Regions from separate parts of the Mesorhizobium sp. M9A.F.Ca.ET.002.03.1.2 genome, predicted to be linked through region 2. Evidence: riboswitches for the same ligand, from Rfam matches in the RefSeq annotation. Region 2 holds a riboswitch; the other holds the start of a gene.
What was found. Region 2 has a riboswitch for cobalamin ahead of EJ066_RS25920 (CbtB domain-containing protein). Riboswitches for the same ligand answer to the same signal wherever they lie in the genome.
Positions count from the first base shown of each region.

Region 1: another riboswitch for cobalamin. It lies ahead of EJ066_RS09465 (aromatic ring-hydroxylating dioxygenase subunit alpha); the one in region 2 lies ahead of EJ066_RS25920 (CbtB domain-containing protein).

Region 1 is NZ_CP034443.1:1,881,155-1,892,628, forward strand. It holds gene EJ066_RS09455 (FAD-binding oxidoreductase) at 1-188, shown strand, start outside; gene EJ066_RS09460 (hybrid-cluster NAD(P)-dependent oxidoreductase) at 317-1,417, opposite strand; gene EJ066_RS09465 (aromatic ring-hydroxylating dioxygenase subunit alpha) at 1,441-2,688, opposite strand; cobalamin riboswitch at 2,905-3,107, opposite strand; gene EJ066_RS09475 (DUF680 domain-containing protein) at 3,628-3,852, shown strand; gene EJ066_RS09480 (DUF680 domain-containing protein) at 3,999-4,217, shown strand; gene ugpC (sn-glycerol-3-phosphate ABC transporter ATP-binding protein UgpC) at 4,313-5,425, opposite strand; gene EJ066_RS09490 (alpha-glucosidase) at 5,450-7,114, opposite strand; gene EJ066_RS09495 (carbohydrate ABC transporter permease) at 7,119-8,273, opposite strand; gene EJ066_RS09500 (sugar ABC transporter permease) at 8,275-9,288, opposite strand; gene EJ066_RS09505 (ABC transporter substrate-binding protein) at 9,527-10,882, opposite strand; gene EJ066_RS09510 (substrate-binding domain-containing protein) at 11,246-11,474, shown strand, end outside.
Region 2 is NZ_CP034443.1:5,345,274-5,356,747, reverse strand. It holds gene EJ066_RS25960 (MipA/OmpV family protein) at 1-221, opposite strand, end outside; gene mgtE (magnesium transporter) at 649-2,076, shown strand; gene EJ066_RS25950 (MerR family DNA-binding transcriptional regulator) at 2,229-2,615, shown strand; gene EJ066_RS25945 (HXXEE domain-containing protein) at 2,659-3,231, shown strand; gene EJ066_RS25940 (isoprenylcysteine carboxylmethyltransferase family protein) at 3,255-3,761, opposite strand; gene EJ066_RS25935 (DUF1624 domain-containing protein) at 3,758-4,762, opposite strand; gene EJ066_RS25930 (aromatic ring-hydroxylating dioxygenase subunit alpha) at 4,846-6,027, opposite strand; gene EJ066_RS25925 (gamma-glutamylcyclotransferase) at 6,144-6,836, shown strand; cobalamin riboswitch at 6,903-7,100, shown strand; gene EJ066_RS25920 (CbtB domain-containing protein) at 7,137-7,316, shown strand; gene EJ066_RS25915 (CbtA family protein) at 7,332-8,102, shown strand; gene cobU (bifunctional adenosylcobinamide kinase/adenosylcobinamide-phosphate guanylyltransferase) at 8,095-8,622, shown strand; gene cobO (cob(I)yrinic acid a,c-diamide adenosyltransferase) at 8,747-9,316, shown strand; gene EJ066_RS25900 (hypothetical protein) at 9,342-9,656, shown strand; gene cbiB (adenosylcobinamide-phosphate synthase CbiB) at 9,684-10,652, opposite strand; gene cobD (threonine-phosphate decarboxylase CobD) at 10,651-11,474, shown strand, end outside.

The DNA of each region.
Region 1 (11,474 bases), 3.0 Mb from region 2:
GGCGCCCGGCGGATCATTCGCGGCGGGTCGATGCCGCGATGATGGCGCAATCAATAGTGCGGCTTCCCGCGCCGCTAAGGTTCGCCTTTGTCTGTGGTTCGAATGCCTTCGTGTCGGCCGCTGCCGAGGCGCTGATAAATGCCGGCGTTCCGGCAGGCCTCATCCGCACCGAACGCTACGGGGTCTAATGCATGTCGCCCAAAAGTGCGCAGCGGTTTTGGGATAACGACATGCATAAGAACAAGAACTTAAAGCGCGTGAATCCTTTCAGGCGCGACGCGCTTTAAGCGGGTGTGCTGCCGTTCAGCCTGTCGTCTCAGGCCTCGATTTCCAGCGCCGTCAGCGGCTTCGAGCAGCAGGCGAGGATGAAGCCGTCATCGATCTCGTGATCGAGGATGCCGCCATTGTGGCTCATTTCGACGTCGCCCGAGACCTTTTTCACCTTGCAGGTTCCGCACAGGCCGAACTCGCAGGCCGCGGGGATTCTTACGCTCGAAGCGCGCGCCGTCTGCAGCACGGTCTGGCCGGCAAGGCATTCGGCATCGACATCCGAAAGCGAGAATCGGATCGGCGTTGCGGCTTCGCCAGGGATATCGACCCCACCTTCTGCCGGCGAGGCAAACGGGGCCGGTATTTCCTCCACCGCCGGTGCCGCAAAGCTTTCCTGATGATAGCTGGCCATGTCGAAGCCGGCGGCCTCCAGCATCTGCCGCACGGCGCGCATGAACGGATCAGGGCCGCAGCAGAAGACTTCGCGCTCGCGAAAATCGGGCGCCAGCAGCGGCAGCCGGATTGCGTCTATCCGGCCCATATGGCCGAACCAGCCCTCGCGGCTGGAGCGCTCCTCGATCATGAAGCCGAGCGTCAGACCCGGCATGCGGCTGCCGAGCAATTCGAGCTCCTTGCGGAAGATGATCTCCTCGGGCTTTCGCGCGCAGTTGACGAAGCCGACATCGGTCCAAGGCGCGCAGTCGTTCAGCCAGCGCAGCATCGACATCATCGGCGTCACGCCGGAGCCGGCCGAGACGAACAGATACTTGGCCGCGGGATGGCTGTGCAGCGAAAAGTCGCCCGTCGGCCCATAGGCTTTCACGTGAATGCCGGGTTTCAGATTATCGAACATCCAGCGTGTGCCGATGCTGCCGGCCTGCGCTTTCACCGTCACCGCAATGGAGAACGGCCGCGACGGCGAGGACGACAGCGTATAGGTCCGCAGCAGCGGCCCTTCGCTGGTCGGCAGTTCCAGCGTCACGAACTGCCCGGGTTTATAGCGGAACCAGGTCTGGTTGTCGGAGCGGAAGGTGAAGGTCTTCACGTCAGGCGCCTCGTCGCTGACGCCGATCACTTCCAGCACCTGGAGCCTGTCGTTCCAGGGCGTCATCTCGTCGAGATGGCGGTAGAGCCCGAGGTCCGTCATCGCATTCATTCCCTTGAGCTTTTTCAGGCGACGCTGCGCAACGCCGGCCGGCCGTCCTCGGCAAGGCGCGGTCCGATGAAGGAGGCGTACCATTCGACGAACTGGATGACGCCGCCCTCATGCAGCTCCGAATAGGGGCCGGGCTCATAGGCCGGCGACAGGATGCCGAAGGCGTTTTCCTCGACGATGCGGCGGTCCTGGTCGTTGGTCTCGGTCCAGACATGGGTGAGTTCGGCGAGGTCGTAGTCGATGCCTTCGACCGCGTCCTTGTGGACAAGCCATTTGGTGGTGACGGCCGTTTCGGTGGCGCTGATCGGCAGCACGCGGAAGGTGACCGCGTGATCGCCGAGGATGTGGTTCCAGGTCGTCGGATAGTGGTAGAGCAGCAGCGAGCCGATGCGGTCGGTCGAAACGCTGTCGGAAAGGTTCTTCTTTACCGCGCGCCGTCCCGTCATCGTATAGCTGACGGCGTCGCGCAGCAGCGGCGCGCGGGTGGCGCGATACTGCCCGGCCGGATCGATGCGGAACCTGCTCGGCAAGCCCGCCGCCTCGCATTTGGCCCAATGCGCGAGCATTTCCGGGTCGCTGTCGGCGCCCTGCACGCCGGTCACGGTCGGTGCTTCCGGGAATGTCTTGCACAGTTCCGGATGGTTGCCGGCGCAATGGTAGCACTCGCGGTTGTTCTCCCAGACGAGCTTCCAGTTGCCCTTCTCGACGATGGTCGATTCGAAGGCGACCTTTGCCTCGCGCAGCCGGTGCGGCAGGAGGTAAGGCTCGATCATGGCGCGCATCGGCGCGAAATCCGCGGGCTCCTTGGCCAGGCAGATGAAGATGTAGCCACTGATGCTTTCGCAGGCGACCGGCTTCAGGCCGAACTGGCTCTTGTCGAAACCATCCGCCATCTGCCTTGCGAACAAAAGCCGGCCGTCCAGCTCGTAGGTCCACTGGTGATAGGGACAGACGAGCTTCGCCGCCGTGCCCTTGTCGGCGTTGCAGACGCGGCTGCCGCGATGCCGGCAGGAATTGTGGAAGGCGTTGATCTGGCCGTGCTGGTCGCGGACCAGCACGACCGGATAGTCGCCGATCTGGGCGGTGATGTAGCTGCCCGGCTTCGGGAACTCGCAATCGTGGCCGATGAACAGCCAGTCGCGATACCAGATCAGCTCCATGTCGAGCTTGAAGAAATCGGCATCGGTGTAGAAGGGCTGTTCCAGCGAATAGCCTTCCCTGCGGCCGTGCAAGAGCCTCAGCATGTCGTTGCGCGCATCCATGTCCTGTCCTCATACTCGTCGCATCGGCCCGAAAATCGGAATCGATTTTCGGAAAGCACGATGCGCAGATTCAAAGTCTTGGAGCGTACTTTGTGCGTCCAAGTGGACGCACGTCGCTCCAAGGACTGAACTGGTGGTGATGGAGGAAGGATCGGCTGCACGCCGGCGATACGGCCGGGCATGCACTACCCGCCTCTTGACCGCCCACCGCGATCAGTCGAGTCTCGAATCTCGGGCTGGTTTCCGGGCTCTGGAGTGTCCTTACGGACGGCCGCGACACCTTCCCAGGCTTGTGGCCCAGTGGTCTCCCGTTGCGACTTGAACTCCACCACCGTTGCGGGGGCAGCGCCGGGTTCTGACCGGCTTCCCAATTCTCCGCCTGGTCGTCACCAAGCGGCACCTGAGATGGCATGATCTAATCATGGCGGCCGGCTGACTGTCGGCATGAAAGCGACATCGTATCCATGCGGCGCGACACGGCCGCGAATCCTGCGGGCTGGAATTTGAGGGAGGTGAAATTGCGACCCGGCTGGGAGCGCCGTTGGCTGCAAGGCATGCCGGATTGGGCCGTTGTTGGAGCCCGAAATGGTCAACGATTCGTTAGCGGGCTTCAAAATGCTTTTTAAGCGGTTTCTAAAATCGAACCGAACGGTTCGTTTCTGTTGACACTGCGTGCAGGACAGTGTGAACGCAAGTTCGCCGATCCGTCAAATGGCCGGATGGCGCGATTCAGCTAACCAATTGATAATATAGCATAAAATTGTGGTTGTAGGAGCCTCTGGCGCAATTTCAAGATGCAGATTCTTGGTCCACGCGGAACAACTTCGTGATTGGAATCTGCCGAATGGCCTTCCCACATCGGGGCTGTCCGAACGACGCGAATTCCTCCCAAGACACGCCGCTGGACGGACGGGAAACTAAGATACTGGAGTAGTTAAAATGAAAAAGATCGCTCTTGCTGCCGTCGCCGTTCTGGCCATCACCGGCAGCGCCTTTGCTGAAGGCAGTGACCATTATGGGTCTGACGGCGCCAACCAGCCGGCCGTTGCGGTCGACAGCTCGTACACGGCTGCGGTTCGGAATTCGGCCCCGGCGCAGAATCCGGTTCCGGCCGACGAGAAGCCTGCCCACGGCAGCGACCGTAACCTCTTCGGCAACAACTAACAGCCGATTCCGGACCATGATCCCGAACTGAAGGTCAGCGAAGCAAAAAGTGGAAACCGGTTTTCGGAAAAGATCATGGTCAACAACAGAGAGCGGCGGCATTTGCCCGCTGCGCTGGTGGAATACGAAAATCCAGGAGTACTGAAATGAAAAAGATTGTTCTTGCCACCGCCGCCATTCTGGCCATCTCCGGCAGCGCTTTTGCCGGTAGCGACAACTATGGATCGAATGGCGCCAACCAGCCGGCCGCCGCGGTCGACAGCTCGTACACGGCTTCGATCCAGAATTCGGCCCCGGCGCAGAATCCGGTTCCGGCTGACGAGAAGCCGGTCCACGGCAGCGACCGCGACCTGTTCGGCCGCTAACAGCGACCTGAACGCACAAGAGCGGCGGGCTTTGCCCGCCGCTCTTGTTTTTGCCTTCGCCAAACCGCTTATGTCAGGCAGTTCGGCTGCCGGTCTCAAGCAGCCTTTGCTTCCGCCTGGTGGAGTGTGAAGGAATGTCCGTCGGCGTCGAAAATATGCAGGTCGCCGGCATCGGCACTCAACCGCAGCGCAGCACCCCGCTTGACCTCGACATTGCCTGGCAGCTTGGTCACCAGCGGCAGGTCGGCACGGCCGATGTCGACATAGACGAGCTGGACCTCGCCGAGCTGCTCGACATAGTCCACCGTTCCCTCGAATAGATAATCCGCGCCGGTGGCGATCATCAGATCCTCCGGCCGGACACCAAAGCTCACCGAAGCACCCTTCGCCGATGCCGGGGTGGCGATCGGCACCGTCGCCTTGCGTCCGCCGACATGGCTGACGACCGTCGGGTTGCCTGGTTTGTCGATCGTCGCCGGCAGGATGTTCATGGCCGGCGAGCCGATGAACTGGGCGACGAACAGATTGCCGGGTTTCTTGTAGAGCTCCATCGGCGTGCCGACCTGCTCGATATGGCCTTCCTTGAGCACGACGATGCGGTCGGCCAGCGTCATCGCCTCGACCTGGTCGTGGGTGACGTAGATCATCGTCGTGGCAGGCATCGACTCCTTGAGCTTGGCGATCTCGATGCGGGTGGCGACGCGCAGCGCCGCGTCGAGGTTCGACAGCGGTTCGTCGAACAGGAATACCTTCGGGTTGCGCACGATGGCGCGGCCGATGGCGACACGCTGGCGCTGGCCGCCCGACATCGCCTTGGGCAAGCGGTCGAGATATTTGGTCAGCTGCAGGATCTCCGCCGCCTGGCGCACGCGCTTGTCGATCTCGGCCTTGCTCTCCTTGCCGATCTTCATCGAGAACGCCATGTTGTCGTAGACGGTCATGTGCGGATAGAGCGCATAGGACTGGAACACCATGGCGATGCCACGCTTCGACGGCGGCACGTCGTTCACCACTTCGCCGGCGATCTTGAGCTCCCCGGAAGTGATTTCCTCAAGCCCGGCTATGGAGCGCAGCAAGGTCGACTTGCCACAGCCCGAAGGGCCGACGAAGACGATGAACTCGCCCGACTTTATGTCGAGGTCGATGCCGTGGAGAATGTTGAGATTGCCGTATGATTTCTTCACTTGCCTTAGCGTGACATCGGCCATGATTCCCTCCAGTGAATTGCAAATTCAGTCGATACGCCCGAACCAGGCGCCGTAGCCGCCGAGGCGGATGGAGCCGGCGCCAGTCTGTCCCGAAAACCCGTGCCCCGGCAAGGGCTGCAGCGAGCGTCCGCCGAGATCGATTTCGGCCGGTCGGCCGCCGAGGTTGAAGACGCAGACGATCTGCTCGTTGCCCTCGCGGCGCGTGAAGGCGACTGTATCGCCCTCGCTTTCGATGAAGTCGATATCGCCCTTGGCCAGCGCCGGATGCAAACGGCGGAAGGCGAGAAAGCGCCGGTAGTGTTCAAGCAGCGAGGCATCGTCGCCCTGCTGCATATCGACCGCTTGCGAAAGGTGCTTGGCGGGCACGGGCAGCCATGGCTTTGCCTTGGAGAAGCCGCCATTCATGGCGGCGCCATCCCAGACCATCGGCGTGCGGCAGCCGTCGCGGCCCTTGAATTCCGGCCAGAAGCGGATGCCGTAGGGGTCCTGCAGGTCCTCGAACTGCAACTCGGCTTCGCCGAGCCCGAGTTCCTCGCCCTGATAGATGCAGACGGAGCCGCGCAGCGACATCAGCAGCGCCGAGATCACCTTGAGATAAGCGGTCGGGTCGGCCTCGCCGGCTGCCCAGCGCGAGGCAGGGCGCATCACGTCATGGTTGGAGAAGGCCCAGCACGACCAGCCGTCGCTGGCGACCTTGCCGAACGCCTCCAGCACCGAACGCACCTTTGCCGCGCTGATCTTTTCAGGCGCCAGGAAGTCGAACGAGTAGCACATATGCACGCGCTTGCTGCCGGCGGTATAGGCCGCCACCACCTCCAGCCCGCGCTGTGAATCGCCGACTTCGCCGACCGCGGCCGTCGCCGGATATTCGTCGAGCAGGGCGCGGAAGCGTTCGAGGAAGCCGAGGTTTTCGGGGCGGCTCTTGTCGTAGAGATGGTCCTGGTAGTTGTAAGGGTTGACGGAAGGAGCGGTCTGGTCGTTGCGCTCTTCGGGCGGCAGCGGCGGATTGTCCTCCAGGCCCTGGCTGTGGAAGTAGAAGTTGATGGTGTCGAGACGGAAGCCGTCGACGCCGCGTTCCAGCCAGTAGCGGGTGACGTCGAGCAGCGCGTCCTGGACCGCGCGGCTGTGGAAGTTGAGATCGGGCTGCTCGGCCAGGAAATTATGCAGGTAATATTGCTGGCGGCTGGTGTCCCACTGCCAGGCCGAGCCGCCGAAGATCGACAGCCAGTTGTTGGGCGGCGTGCCGTCGGGCTTTGCGTCTGCCCAGACATACCAGTCCGCCTTGGGATTGGTGCGGTTCGAGCGGCTTTCCTTGAACCACGGATGGCTGTCGGCGGTATGCGACAGCACCTCGTCGATCATCACCTTGAGCCCTAGCCTGTGCGCCTCGGCGGTCAGCGCATCGAAATCGGCCAGTGTGCCGAACATCGGATCGACGTCGCAAAAGTCCGATACGTCGTAGCCGAAATCCTTCATCGGCGACTTGAAGAACGGCGAGATCCAGATGGCGTCGACGCCGAGCGCCGCGACGTAGGGCAGCCTGCCGATGATGCCCTTGAGGTCGCCGACGCCGTCGCCGTTCGAGTCCTGGTAGCTGCGCGGATAGATCTGGTAGATCACGGCGCCTCGCCACCAGTCGCTGTCGACGGCGAGGTCGGGTTTTGCGGTCGCTTTCACGGCGGATTGCATGATCTCAACCTCCCTTCACCGAACCGGCGAGCAGCCCGCGGACGAAATAGCGCTGTAGCGAGAAGAACACGATCAGCGGCACGACAATGGTGATGAAGGCCGACGTCGTCAGGATCTCCCAGTCGCCGCCGCGCGAGCCGAGCAACGCGTTGAGCTTGGCGGTCAGCACGATCTGATCCCCCTCGGTACCGAGGAAGACCATCGCGACCAAAAGGTCGTTCCACACCCAGAGGAACTGGAAGATGGCGAAGGAGGCCAGCACCGGAAACGACAAAGGCAGCACGATCTTGACGAAGATCTCGAAATCGCTGGCGCCGTCGATGCGCGCCGATTCCATGATTTCGCGCGGCAGGCCGGCAATGTAGCTTCTCAGGAGATAGATGGCGAAGGGCAGGCCGAAGCCGGTATGCGCCAGCCAGATGCCGAGATAGGTTTTCGATGGCACGCCGAAGAAGCTGCCGACGCCGTTGTAGAGCTTCAGCAGCGGGATCAGCGACATCTGCAGCGGCACGACCAGGAGGCCGATGATGACCGCGATGAGCAGCGCCCGGCCGGGGAAGCGCATCCAGGCCAGTGCATAGGCCGCGAACGCCGCGATCAGGATCGGGATGACGGTCGCCGGAATGGTGACGGTCAGCGAATTCATGAAGGAGCGGCCGATGCCTTCCGAAAACAGCACCGTATCGTAATTGTCGGTGGTGAATTTCGGCGGCGCCGACGAGGCGTAGTAGACGCGCTGGCCGCGCTTGCCCTCGAAGGCCTTCGGTGAGGCCATGACGAAACTGCCGTCGGCGTTGAGCTGCAAGGTCTCGCCGTCGCCGAGATCGGCTGTCGTGCCGGCTGGATATTGCGTCGGCGCCGCCGACTTGACGCCGAAGGCGCTGATGTCGCGGGCTGGATCGTCGCCGAAGATGTTGCCTTCGAGGACGAACTTGCCGTCCTTCTCGACTTGCTCCGAGGCGGGTGGCAGCCGGCCCGCTTCCGTCTGGGTGGAACTGGCGAACGAGTTCCACCAGCCCGAGGCGATGATCTGATCCTTGTCGCGCAGCGACGAGACGAGAATGCCGAGCGTCGGCACGGTCCAGATCGCGACGAAGATGAAGACCGCTATATGGACGCCGAAACGGCTGGCAAAGGACTTTCCGGTCGACACGGCCATCTCAATGTCCTCCCGTCTCTTTGTTGGCCTGGCGGATGTTCCAGACCATGATCGGAATGACCGCGATCATGATGATGATGGCTATGGTGGCGCCGCGGCCGAAATCGCCGCCGCCGCGGAACATCCAGTCGAACATCAGATTGGCCAGAACCTGGCTGTTCCATTGGCCGTTGGTCATTGTCAGCACGATGTCGAAAACCTTCAGCACCAGGATGGTGATGGTGGTCCACACGACGGCGATCGTGCCCCAGATCTGCGGCACCATGATCTTCCAGAATATCTGGAACGGATTGGCGCCGTCGATGACAGCCGCTTCCAGCGTCTCTTCGGGAATTCCCCGCAAGGCCGACGACAGGATGACCATGGCAAAGCCGGTCTGGATCCAGATCAGGATGATCATCAGGAAGAAATTGTTCCAGAACGGCAATGATATCCAGACCTGCGGCTGGCCGCCGAAATACTGGATGATGGCGTTGAGCAGGCCGATCTGCGTCTGGCCTTCGCCGCGATATTCGTAGATGAATTTCCAGATGACGCTGGCGCCGACGAAGGAGATGGCGAGCGGCAGGAAGATCAGGCTCTTGGCGATGGTTCCCCACCAGATCTTGTCGGTGAGCACGGCGATGATCAGCCCGAGGAAGGTGCAGGCGGCGGGTACGACCGCCAGCCAGATGATGTTGTTGAGGATGGAGCTGCGGAACTCGCGGTCGCCGAACGCCCATTCATAGTTGGCGAAGCCGACGAAATCGGCGCCGCCGCGATCGAGGAACGACAGCCTGAGCGTCTCCACGACAGGGTAGATCAGGTAGATGGTGAGGATGATCATGGCTGGGCCGACGAATAGCCACGGCCGGATCAGCCCCTGCCGGCGCAGATTGTCGATGGCTGCTGCACCCTTGACGCCGCGCGACGGGAAGATGACGTCCACCAATCTGTTGGCGCCCCAGAAATAGGCGACACAGCCGCCGACGCCGGCGATGATGACGAATATGGCCGAGAAAATCTGAGCCGCCACGGGTCCCTCCCTCTGCGCATGATCCGCCAGTCGAGAATGGCTTTGGCGACGGGATCATGTGCCGATTCAGTTGTTTGGAGCGCGACCGGATGCAAGGCAGGGCTCCACTCTTGCTGGTCGCGCGTCATGCCGGAATGTGCTCATAAAAATCGCTGCGGCGCGGGCCGCCGGTCGGATCCGGGCCATTGAGGCCCGGATCCATTTGGGATCGGTAATCCGAATATTCAGCCGGGGCCGCCTACTTGATCGCGTCCCAGCTCTTCTGGATGTCGGTGGCGACGTCCTGGGCGGACTTGCCGCCGACGAGATCGATCATGCCGGTCCAGAAGGCGCCGGCGCCGATCTTGCCCGGCATCAGGTCGGACCCGTCGAAGCGGAAGGTCGAGGCCTCGGCGAGGATTGCGCCCTGCTTCTTCAGCGCCTCGCTGGCATAAGCGTCGTTGTTGACCGACTTCAGCGGCGTCACGAACCCGCCCTGGGCCATCCAGATCTCATGGGCGAGCGGCATCTTCAGGAACTCGATGAACGCGCGCGCGGCCTTGGAGTCCTTGGTGATCATGGCAAGCGTGCCGGCGCCGAGCACCGGGGTGCCGAGGTCGGCCTTGGAGGCGTAGGGCGGGTAATAGAAGAAGTCGACGTCCTGGCCGACCTCGGTGCCTTCCGGGAAGAAGGTCGGGATGAACGACGCCTGATGATGCAGATAGCATTTCGGCGGCACCGAGAAGAGGCCTTTCGGGCTATCGCGGAAGTCGGTCGCCGCAACCGCCTTGGCGCCGCCCTCGACCATCTTGTCATCGGTCGCGATCTTGCCGAAAATGTCGATGGCGTTGACCACCGCGGGATCGTTGAACGGAATCTCGTCCTTCACCCACTTGTCGTAGGTTTCGGGCGTTTGGGTGCGCAGCATGATGTCCTCGACCCAGTCGGTCGCCGGCCAGCCGGTGGCGCCGCCCGAACCGAGCCCGATGCACCATGGCGTGCCGCCGTCGGCGATGATCTTCTTTTCGAGCTCGGCGAGCTCTTCCTGCGTCTTCGGCACCTCGTAGTCGGCTTCCTCGAAATTGTCGGGCGAGTACCAGACCAGCGATTTCACGTCGGCCTTGTAGGGGAAGGCGAAGAAGCCCGGCTTGCCGTCCTTGTCGTTGAAGGTGCCGAGATCGACCCATGACTGGCCGGCGCCGTAATTGTCCTTGATCCAGTTGGCGGTATCGTCGCCGAGCGGCGTCAGCAGGCCCTTGGACGCCAGGTCCTGGATCAGGCCCGGCTGCGGCAGCACGGCGATGTTGGGCGGGCTGCCGGCCTGCGTGTCGATGACGATCTGCTGTTCGTAATTTTCCGACGAGGAGTATTTGATCTGGGCGCCGGTGGCCTCCGAGAAATAGTCGAGAACGGTGCGGATGAGGCCCTCGTCCTCGCCGCGCCATGGCCCGAAGATCGACAGCGTCTCGCCCTTGAGGTCGACCTTCTTGAGCTCTTCGTAGTTCGCCCAGTTGAAGCGGGGGTCCTCACCCGGCTTGAACTTCAGTTCGGCTTGCGCCGGCGCGCCCAGGGCGAGCGTGACAAACGCGGCGCCCAGCAAAAGCATTTTCTTCATCGGTATTCCTCCCAGTGGTCACAAACACCCGGACGAAACCTCCATTCCGTCCGCCGACGCTGCAGGACTGTGACTCAGTCGGAAAGGAACCGCAACCTTTCGAAGAGTCTTCCAAAGCGCTTTGGCTTTCCTGATCTCGCCATTGAATCGATCAGGAGTCAAGGGGGCTGCGCGCTAATCGATTTAATTTTTGCGATATGGAAGCAAATAAAGTGCACTGCAACATGCTTTTTTGGCGGTGCAGCAGCAAATTTTACTTCAAACTGGTCAGAAACGGTGCTTATGGTCCTTGCATTCGGCAGCGCTGCCCGCAGCGGCTGGGCGGTCCATGGTTAAAAGCGCTTTGAGGCTTGGAGGCCTCCTGTGAACCTCAAACAGCTCTCCCACATGCTGGCGCTTTCGCAGACAACGGTAAGCCGCGCGCTGAACGGCTACCCCGAAGTCAACGAGGAAACGCGCCGGCGGGTGATCGACGCCGCCAAGCGCCACGGCTACCGCCCCAACCCGAGCGCGCGTCGGCTGGCGACCGGAAAGACCGGGATGATCGGCTATGTCCTGCCGACCGGGACGGCCGTCGACATCGATCCGCATT
Region 2 (11,474 bases):
ACGATGATCGCGCCGCCGCCCAAGACGACATGCCAGTCGGACAGTTTTTGTTCGAAACGCGCGAAACGAGAAGGTTCGGGCGGCGGCAGGGTGAAATCGTCTGAATTCACCGCAATGGCGTCGGCGGCAAGCGCTGCTCCCGGATGCGTTGAAAACAGGATGGCCATTGCTGCAAGAGAAGCCCTGCCAGCAAACATTCCAGAGTCCATTTTGGCGAACATGCGTGCTCCAGTATAGCGAGGCGATAAGCCCCCGATGCTTTCAACATTTCAGATGAAAGTGGCCGCATGCGTGAAATGATGTTAAGTTTTGTTGCGCAATCGTGGTTTCATCTTGGCGCCTCTACGAGAGAACGATGAGGGCAGATGATCGATCCGTTCCCGCTTCGGACGATCAAGAGTAAACGATCTGCCGTCCGGCAATCCAAATCGCATCAGCCTTCGCCTCCCTACAGGACAGGGCGCATTTTCGTCTGATATTTCCGCGCGTTGCGCCATGGGAGCAGCGGACTCCCAAGTCGGAATCATGCCGCCGCTCTATCTCTGTGCTTGGGCATCGGATTTTTGCCAAAACCGGTTTCCACTTTTGGGTCCGATGCTCTAGACCTGACGGGCACCTTTTCCGGAATTCTGATGGCGGGAGGCGCTGGTGGAAGGCCAGGACGAACAGACGACCGGCGCCAGGGCCGCTGAGGATAGCCACGCCGACATCTATGGCGAGGACGGCGCCATTCTGTCGTCGTTCCTTGCCCAGATCGGCGCGGCGATCGCCGATCGCGACACGCTGACGCTGAAGCGTGAAGTCGACGACCTGCATCAATCCGAACTCGGCGACCTGCTCGAGGCGCTTCATCCCGAACAGCGCCGCGCGCTGGTCGAACTGTTGGGCGCCGACTTCGACTTTTCCGCGCTGACCGAGGTCGACGAGGCGATCCGCCGCGACATCGTCGACAATCTGCCCAACGAGCAGATCGCCCAGGGGGTGCAGGACCTCGATTCCGACGACGCGGTCTACATTCTCGAGGATCTCGAAAAGGAAGACCAGGACGAGATCCTGTCGCAACTGCCGTTCACCGAGCGGATCAGGCTGCGCCGCTCGCTCGACTATCCCGAAGAGACCGCCGGCCGCCGCATGCAGACGGAGTTCGTCGCGGTGCCGCCGTTCTGGACGATCGGCCAGACCATCGACTACATGCGCGAGGACAACAATCTTCCCGACCGCTTCAGCCAGATTTTCGTCATCGATCCGAGCTTCAAGCTGCTCGGCGCCATCGACCTCGACCAGATCCTGCGCACCAAGCGCTCGGTCAAGGTCGAAGAGGTCATGCATGAGACAAGGCACGCCATTCCGGCCACGATGGACCAGGAAGAGGCGGCGCGCGAATTCGAGCAATACGACCTTCTCTCCGCCGCCGTCGTCGACGAGAACGAGCGGCTTGTCGGCGTGCTGACCATCGACGATGTGGTCGACGTCATCCAGCAGGAGGCAGAGGAAGATCTGCTGCGCATGGGCGGTGTCGGCGACGAAGAATTGTCGGACAGCATTTTCTCGACCTCGCGCTCGCGCGTTCCGTGGCTGCTGATCAATCTCGGGACGGCCTTCATCTCGGCCTCAGTGATCAGTATGTTCGGTGCGACGATCGAGGAAATGGTCGCACTTGCCGCACTGATGCCGATCGTTGCCTCGCTGGGCGGCAATGCCGGCACGCAGACGATGACAGTGACCGTGCGCGCGCTCGCCACACGTGACCTTGATATCTACAATGCCGGTCGCGTCATTCGCCGCGAGGTTGTGGTCGGCCTGCTGAACGGCATGGTCATTGCGACGATCCTCGGGCTGGTCGCCGGCTTGTGGTTTCACAATCCCGATCTCGGTTTCGTCATTGCCGCGGCCATGATCGTCAACATGCTGGCTGCGGCGCTCGGCGGCATTCTGATTCCGCTGTTCCTCGACAGGCTCGGCGCCGATCCGGCGATTTCGTCATCAATCTTCACGACGATGATTACCGACGTTATCGGTTTCCTCGCCTTCCTTAGCCTTGCCACCTGGTGGCTGCATCTGGGCGCGGGAACCTGACAAGGCGTTCAATTGACTTTTACGTAAGTTGCGTGCGAAGTTTCGGCGGAGAACTACCGGTCGATTCCGGCACGGGACGAGCCCCTTTTGTGAATGAAGGGCATCGCCGCATGACGGGCGATCGCGCCGCTTTCCGGGCATTTGGAGTGACGATGCGGGAATATTATTCGATCACCGAACTGACCCGCGAATTCGATGTTTCGACGCGGACGCTGCGCTTCTACGAGGACGAGGGGCTGGTGCAGCCGATACGACGCGGCCGCACGCGGCTGTTTCGCCCGTCGGACCGACATCTCATCCGCCAGATCATGCGGGGAAAACGGCTCGGCTTTTCGATCAACGAAATCCGTGAAATCATCCAGATGTACAAGGAGCCGCCCGGGGAGGTCGGTCAACTCAATCTGATGATCAAGCGCATCGAGGAAAAGCGCGAGGATCTGCGCCAGAAGCGCCGGGACCTCGAAGAGACCCTGGCCGAACTCGACCAGGCCGAGGAATCCTGCGTCGAGCGGCTGGTGGAGCTCGGCGTCAACACCTGACCGATCCCCGACGTCTCTTCGCCAGGCACTCTATCTCTTTATTTTGACGCAATTCCGGACGGAAAACCGTTCTAACTTTTCCTGGAATTGCTCTAAACCGGCGATCAATCAAATCATGTTTATCATTCTCGCTTGGCTGTTCGCTGCTGTGGTCGCTATCCACAATCTGGAGGAGGCCGTTTTTCTGCCTGCCTGGTCCGAGCGGGCAGGGCGTTGGCATCGTCCCGTTGGAGCCAAGGAATTCCGGTTCGCGGTGTTCGTACTCACTGTTCTTGCCGGCGTTGCCGCCTTGATCGCCACCGTGCAGGGACGGGAGAGTTTCGGCGCCTACGTCCTGACCGGTTATGCGCTGGCGATGCTGCTCAATGTGACCTTTCCGCATCTCCTCGTCACATTGGCCATGGGCCGCTATATGCCGGGCACCGCGACCGCTCTCGTCCTGAATCTGCCGGTTACCGCCGCCCTGCTGCATCAGGCGTTTCGCGAGGGCTATGTCTCGTCAGCGCGTTTCACCCTGGCGGGACCGGCCGTGGTCTTGGCTATCGTGCTATTGATCCCGACGCTGTTTTATGCCGGACGGAAACTGCTGCCGAATACGGGACGCGCGTCGGGGTAGGCTTCGGGCTGATTTCGCCGCCATCAGATCCAGCGCCGCACCCTTTTCGCATAGTCCCGGTATTTCTTGCCAAATTTCGCCGTCAGGACTTTTTCCTCGCCCTCGATCGCCATCTTCTGCGTTGCGAAGGCCGCGATAATCGCCAGCGGCAGGAACCATGGGATCCCCGAGACAAGGGCCACGCCGATCAGCAGCAGCGTGTTGGCCAGATATATCGGGTTGCGGCTGACGGCGAAGGGGCCTGATGTGACCAGATGGTTCGGCACGGCGTTTGGGTGGAGCGTCGTCTTTGCCCGGATCATGGTGCGGATCGCCGTGAACCAGAGTGCGACGACGCCGAGCAAGGCCACCCAGCCAGCCGCGAACAGGATGTCGCCCAAAAGGCCGCCGATCCATGGCAGCGGATAGAGCAGCCCAAGCGCGATGCTGACGGCGATGGCCACGAGGTAGATCAGCGGCGGCCACGGTATGAGCCCCGGTTTCGACTGCCCCGATTTCGGCTGCCCCGATTTCGGCTGATGGTCGGTCATTGTGCTCCTCCCTCCATCAAAGTGCTATCGGCTTTGGCAGTGCAGGCGCCGGCGAGTTCGCCGAGATGTGCCTTCCATTCCGCAGCCTGGTCGTTGCGGTAGAGCCGATCAAGCGCGGCCTCGCCTTCAAGCGTATCGAGCATGCACACACAATAGCTGGAGCAGAACTCCGTGTCGCGCGATTGCTCGCACGACATCTGGCAATCTTTCAGGAAGGTCACCTGCCTGGTTTCGACCGGCGCCGGCATGATTTGCGAAAACAGCCAGACCGAGGCGATCAGCACCGGCTGGTGGATCAGATAGAAGGCGAGGCTGTGCCGGCCGATAAAGACCAGCGGATTGGTCCAGCGGCCGGCCGTCAGGTTTGCCAGCCGCGTCAGCACGCCGGAGGCGGAGGCGAGCTTTGCCGCCGCCATGCCTGCAAGCACGGCGCCGAACCATGGCAACAGCGGGACATAGTCGTTGGAGCGCGGATTGGTTGCCGACAGGCCGACCCACCACAGGGCCGGATGGTCGAAGATCTCGGACCTGAGGTAGAGGGGTGCGATGATGACGAAAGCCGCAACAACAAGCGTCAGCAGCGCCGGCAGCCGCAGGAACGCCAGGCCGAGCAGGCTGGCCAGCGCGATCTCGTGCAGGATGCCGAAGAAGATGAAGCTGTCCGGGGTGGCAAGCCTTGTGGCGGCCGATATTGCGAGCGCCGACCCGGCGACCATCGCAAAACGTTTCCAGAAGCCGTTCCAGCGGATTTGTTTGCCATGGGCGAGGAACAGGCTGACGCCAACCAGGAACAGGAAAGTCGAGGCGATGCAGCGTGCGTAGAATTTCCACCAGCCGAAGGCGGTCAGGCCGGGATCGGCGTAGCCGAAGAATTCGAGATCCCAGGTGAAGTGGTAGCTCGCCATGGCAAGCAGGGCGACGCCGCGGGCCACGTCGATGGCGACGATTCGCTTCAGCTTCGGCGGATCCTGAACGGAGGCGGTCGGCATAGGAATGCTCATGGTCTCGCAATCTGATTCAGCACTGCAAGACGACTATCATGGTTGCCCCGGACAAAAGAAGGCGGGCCAAATCCCCTTGATGTTCACAGATTGGATGAAAGCGTTGTTTGCTGCTCGCGCACCCAGTTGTGGAAGCGGTGCAGTTCATATTCTTCGGGCATCAGCACGCCGGCCTTGTGGCGCCTCGAGCGCAGGCCGTTCTGATTGACCTCGCAGATATCAGCGTCCTCCTCCAGCACCTGCCTGCCGAAGGCGACGATGTTGTCGAGGTCCGCCGTTGGATCGGCGAGGGCTTCGGGCGAAAAAAGCCATTCGGCGGTCAGTTCGGTCTGCTCCGGTCCGAGCGGCACCAGCCGCACGGTCCTGACATAGTCGACATGGCCGACGATGAACGTAGACGGCAGGTTGGTGGCATAGGTCTGCCCGGCGGTACGCTCGGCGGGCGTCAGGCCGGAAAAGACCGGACCGTGGACGTGGCCGTCGCGCGACCATGTCTCGGCCCCGGCCCGCAGGCCGCCGGAAAACTCCGGCGCGTCATTGTCGGCGTGGCGTGCCCATTCCGGGTCGTCGTGCCGCCCCATCAGGCCGCGGCCATAGATCGGCACCAGCCGCGACAGGTCCTTGTGGACGCCCGGGCAATGCAGGCACTCGTTGAAGTTCTCCCAGAAGATCTTCCAGTTGCAGTTCATCACCTTGCGCAGCACATGGCCGGTGACCAGTGTTTCCAGCGGCCAGTTGGCGAGGCTGCCAGATGTGGGATCGAAGGACGTTTCAGCCAACCCGGCGGCGTCTTCCGCGAGATTGACGAAGACAAAACCGCGCCACACCGACAGCGCCACGCGGTAGAGCGGATGATCGGCCTTGTCGAAGCCTTCAGGCAGCGATTTCGACGGCACGCGCACGAGATCGCCGCGCAGCGAATAGGACCAGGCGTGATAGGGGCAGGTGATGAGCCGCGCCTTCAGCCGTCCTTCGCTTTCTCGGCAAAGCTGCGAGCCGCGATGCCGGCAGGTGTTGTGGAAGGCGCGAAGCGCGCCTGCCTCGTCGCGCAGCACGACGATCTCCTGCGTGCCGACACGGAACGTCTTGAACGCCAGCGGCTGAGCAAGGTCGGCCTCGCGGCAGAGGAGCAGCCAGTTTCGATACCAGATGGCGTCGAGATCGCGCTGATAGGCGTCCAGGTTCCAGTAGTCCGACGCCGGCAGCGTCGGTTCAGGTCGCGTCAAACCGTTATAGGCATCGTGGTCGCTGGGGCTGGGTTGCATGGCCGGCTTCCTATGATGTGCCAGCCGACACCCGGCCGCGAAAATTGTCAATCGCGACGGCATTGCGAGTCTCGATCGGGACGCATAATCATGCGGCAAGAAAAGGGATCTGGAACGTGGCCACACGACAGATGGCGCTTACGCCGGAGCTGGTCGCGCGCTGTTGGCGTGAGGTCCAGGATGCTGGACCTGACCCGGATGTCATGCATCTGGATGATGGCGACTATGACGCGATGCTGGACGAGTTACAGGCAGAACTCCCTGCCGCCGAACCGTTGTGGCTGTTTGGCTACGGTTCGCTGATCTGGAAACCCGAAATCGACCATGTCGACGAACGTGTCGCCGTGGTGCGTGGCTGGCACCGGTCTTTTTGCATGAACATGACGCGCTGGCGCGGCACCAAAGATCGCCCCGGCCTGATGATGGCTCTGGACCGCGGAGGGCAGTGCAAGGGCATCGCTTTTCGGCTAACCGATGGCGATCGGCGGCAGCAATTGGGCAGGCTTTTCCGACGCGAAATGACGCTGAAGCCGACAAGCTATAAGCCTCGTATTCTCAGGCTGGCGAGCAATGGCGGTCCGGTGAGGGCGCTGGCTTTCGTCATCAATCGCAGCGGCATCACCTATGCTGGTTCGCTCGATGAGCACGAGGTCGTCGAAAGACTGACGACGTCCTGTGGACACTGGGGATCAGGCGTCGACTACCTCTACAACACGGTGAAAAACCTAGAAGAGCGCGGCATTCACGACCGCCATCTTTGGCAGTTGCAGCAACTGGTCGCCAATCGGATCGTCTCGTTGGAAGGCTGAAGCCAAATGGCGCATTCCAGTTGGCGGCTGGCGGAATTTGGTTTGCCGGGCGCGACGATTCTGCCTATAGTCACAGCTGTCGTCGGTTCCGTTTGGAACCAAGAGGGAATGCGGTGAGGGTGAATTGTTTGCCCAATGCCGTGGCTGCCCCCGCAACTGTGTGCGGTAGTCCTCTCCATATGCCACTGAAGATTTGTCTTCGGGAAGGTGGGGAAGGGTGCTGATCCGCGAGCCAGGAGACCTGCCGGCGACAGGAGAACTGACTTCTATGCCCTCGGGTGGAGGGCGAAAGGACAAGACATGAATACCGCTTCCGTCTCCCTCGGCGCTTCCGTCTCCTCGCAGTCGCGCTTCATGCAGCTGGCGCTTGCTGCATGTCTCGGCATTTTCGTGATGGGCTTTGTCGGCTTCTCGCATATCGATGCGGTGCACAATGCCGCTCACGACTATCGCCACTCGATGGCATTTCCCTGCCACTGACGAGGGATTGACATCATGACACTGTTTCGCAACGTCGTGTTCATCGCGGCGGTCGCAGGGCTCGTGGCCGGCGTCGTTCTCGCCTGCATGCAAGCCTACGCCACCGTGCCGCTCATTCTCAAGGCGGAAGTCTACGAACAGGCCGGCGGCGGCCACACACATGACCATGCCGCGGCGCCCGCCGCGAACGCCACCGATACCGATGCCATGACCAGCGCGGCGCCAGCCGAAGCTGCCGCTCCGGAAGACGAAGGCTGGGCGCCGGCCGACGGTTTCGAGCGCTTCGCCTTCAACGTCGTTGCCAATGTCGTCACCGGCATCGGCTTTGCGCTGATCCTGGTCGCCGCTTCGGAGTTCGCCGGCGGCATCGGCAATTGGCGTCAGGGTCTGTTCTGGGGCCTCGCCGGCTTTGCGGTGTTCACGCTGGCTCCTAACCTTGGCCTGCCGCCCGAGCTGCCGGCGATGCCGGCGGCCGATCTCGCCCAGCGCCAGATCTGGTGGACGGCGACCGTGGTGGCGACGGCGGCCGGTCTCGGCCTGCTTGCTTTCCGCAAGTCGCTGCCACTGGCGATCTTGGCCGTGGCGCTGATCGTGGCGCCGCATATCGTCGGCGCGCCGCAGCCCGACAGTTTCGAGTCGCCGATCCCGGAAGGCCTGCACCACCAGTTCGTGGTGGCGGTGACGCTGACCAATCTGGTGTTCTGGCTGGTGCTCGGCGTCGTCGTCGGCGTGGTGCGCGGCCGCTTCACCGGCAGCGCGACCGGCCTGCGCGACAGCTTTGCCTGATCGCGTTGCTCCCGGCGGGACGCTGACCCTGGTCATCGGCGGTGCGCGCTCCGGTAAAAGCGCGCACGCCGAAGGACTGATAACGGCCTGTCCGGCGCCGTGGACCTATATCGCCACCGCCGAGGCTTACGACGACGAAATGCGCGAACGCATCGTGCTGCACCGGTCGCGGCGCGGCGAGGGCTGGACGACCATCGACGCGCCGCTCGATCTCGTCGGCGCGATCGAGGCTTTGCCCGACGGCCGGCCTGTCCTGATCGACTGCCTGACGCTGTGGCTGACCAACCATATGCTGGCCGAACGCGACATCGAGGCCGAATGCCTTGAGCTGGCGGATGTGCTGTCGCGGCCGCGCGGGCCATGGTTCGTGGTTTCCAACGAAGTCGGGCAAGGCATCGTGCCCGACAATGCGCTCGCCCGCCGGTTTCGCGACGCCGCCGGCCGGCTCAATCAGCAGGTCGCGGCAGTGGCTGATACGGTGCTGCTGATGGTGGCGGGGCTGCCGCTCAAGGTGAAATGACATGGCTGATACCAAGCACATCGAAGACAAGCCGCATATCGAAGACAAGCCGCATATCGAAGACGGGCCGCATATCGAAGACGGGCCGATTAACGACAGGGACGAGGAACGCCACCGCGCCAAGATGGCCAAGCGCAAAGCGGTGCAGGACGCCGAGGTCGCGGCAAAGACGGTCGAGAAGGGCCTGCTGATCGTCAACACCGGCCCCGGCAAGGGCAAGACCACCGCCGCCTTCGGGCTGGCGCTGAGGATGCTCGGCTACGGCAAGTGCGTCGGCGTCGTCCAGTTCATCAAGGGCAAATGGCACACCGGCGAGAAGGATGCCTTTGCCGTTTTCGGCGATCGGGTCGTCTGGCACACGATGGGCGAGGGTTTTACCTGGGAGACGCAGGACCTGAAGCGCGACATCGCCGCCGCCGAAGCCGCCTGGGCCAAGGCGCTGGAGCTGATGGCCGATCCATCGATCAGCCTTCTGGTGCTCGACGAGCTGAACATCGCGCTGCGCTATGACTATCTCGATCTCGATAAGGTGGTGGCGGCGCTGAAGGGGCGGCGCGAGGGGCTGCATGTCGTTGTCACCGGCCGCAACGCCAAGCCGGCGCTGGTCGATGCGGCCGATCTGGTCACCGAGATGGGCGTGACCAAGCATCACTTTTCCGCCGGCGTGAAGGCGCAGCAGGGGATAGAGTTTTGAGCGCTCGGCAAGCTGGAGATTGTTCGTGGAACAGGCGGTAATCGTCTATCTTCTTCTCAACGGCGGTCAGTTTGGGGCGCCGCAAGAACGCGAATCCATTTTCGTTTTGGAGGATAGGCTAGAACAAGTTATCAGGGATACTTCGGTCGGCGAGTTTGATGGCGACGAGTTTGGTGAAGGCAAATGTATCCTCTATCTGTACGGGCCAGACGCTGAACGACTTTTTGTTGCAATCGAGCCCGTGCTGAAATCTTCTCCCGTAGCTGCCGGCGGATATGCGATCAAAAGATTTGGCGAGGCCGCTGACTCAGGCGCAAAGGAAGTCCGTGTTACTTGGTAAGTGGGATTTTTGCGACCATCCTGACATTCACATCAAGACAACGATCACCGACAGCAACCCAAACAGGCCAATCAGCAGAAAGTCGGCGACCCGGTAGAGTTTCAGCGCTCGCCTGATATCGGCGCTTTCCGCTTCGCGGCGACCGCCTTCGCCCATGAAAGCATCATCGACCATGACGCCGCCATAAGAGCGCGGGCCGGCGAGCGCTAGGCCGAGCGCGCCGGCCATCGCTGCCTCAGGCCAGCCGGCATTGGGCGAGCGGTGCTTCTTCGCGTCGCGCCGCATGGTGCGCCAGGCGTTGTCGGCGTCGGCGCCTTTGACGAGGAAAGCGGCCAGCACGATGAGCAGCGCGGTCAGCCGCGACGCCGGCAGGTTGATCAGATCGTCGAAGCGCGCCGTCGCTCGGCCGAAGGCCTCGTGGCGCGGGGTGCGGTGGCCGATCATCGAATCGGCCGTGTTGGCGGCCTTGTAGGCAACGCCGCCGGCCAGCCCGCCGACGCCGATCCAGAAGACGGGCGCGACGACGCCGTCGGAAAAATTCTCGGCCAGGCTTTCGATCGCCGCGCGGCAGACCCCAGGCCTGTTGAGCTTTTTGGCATCGCGGCCGACGATCTGCGAGACGGCAAGACGGCCGATGTCGAGTCCGCCATTGTCGAGTCCGTCGGCCACAGCCTCGACATGCTCGGCCAGGCTCTTTTGCGACAGCAGCGATGTCGCCAGGATCGCCGTGAGGATCAATCCGGCGGGAATGCCCGAAAGCATGGTTTCCACCGCGAAAGCGATGATGGCCGGCACCAGCACGATGATCAGCAGGGCATCAACGCCGCGCCGACGACGGACAGCGTCGGAATCAGCGGCGCGGTTGAGCCTGCGGTCGAGAAAGGATATCAGCCTGCCGATCCAGGTGACGGGATGGCCGATAGCGCCAAACAGCCAGGCTGGGTAGCCGACAACGATTTCAACAACCAGTGACAGGAAAGCGATCAGGATCGACATGAAGCTTCTTGATGGCGCGGCGGCAGTGGTGGATCACGGAGGAAGCCTTGGACGGGCGAGGGGGCTTTTCCCCTATGCGCCACAACCCTTCGTCGACCTCTCGACCGGTATCAATCCGCACTCCTACCCTTTTTTCGAGCTGCCCGCCACCGCTCTGTCAAGATTGCCGGAAGCCGCGCGGGTCCGTGATCTGGCTGATGTCGCGGCGAGCGCCTATGGCGCGCCTTCGGCGGCGAATGTGGCGGCGGCGCCCGGCACGCAGATCCTGTTGCCGCGCGTCGCCTCGCTGGCGAGCCCTGGCAAGGCGTTGGTGCTCGGGCCGACCTATGCCGAACATCAGCGGGCAGCGGCGATCGCCGGCCATGCGGTGACGGAGGTCGACGATTTCGAAGTCTTGGCAGGAGCCGACCTCGCCATCGTCGTCAACCCCAACAATCCGGATGGGCGCATTGTCGAGCGTCAGAGGCTGCTTGAGCTTGCCGGAAAATTGCACGCCAGAGGCGGGTTGCTGGTCGTCGACGAGGCCTTCATGGATGCCGGCCCGCTTGGCGAAAGCCTGGCCGGCGATATCGACCAGGGCGGCATCGTCGTGCTGCGTTCCTTCGGCAAGTTCTTTGGGCTGGCCGGCCTGCGGCTTGGCTTTGCGATGGCCGACGCGCTGACGGTCGAACGGCTGGAGGCGCAATTCGGGCCATGGGCGGTCGCCGGACCGGCGCTCGAATACGGTATCCGCGCGCTTGCCGACACCGGTTGGCAGGTCGAGATGCGACGCCGTCTGGTTGGGGATGCGGCGCGGCTCGATGCGCTGTTCGGTCGCTTCGG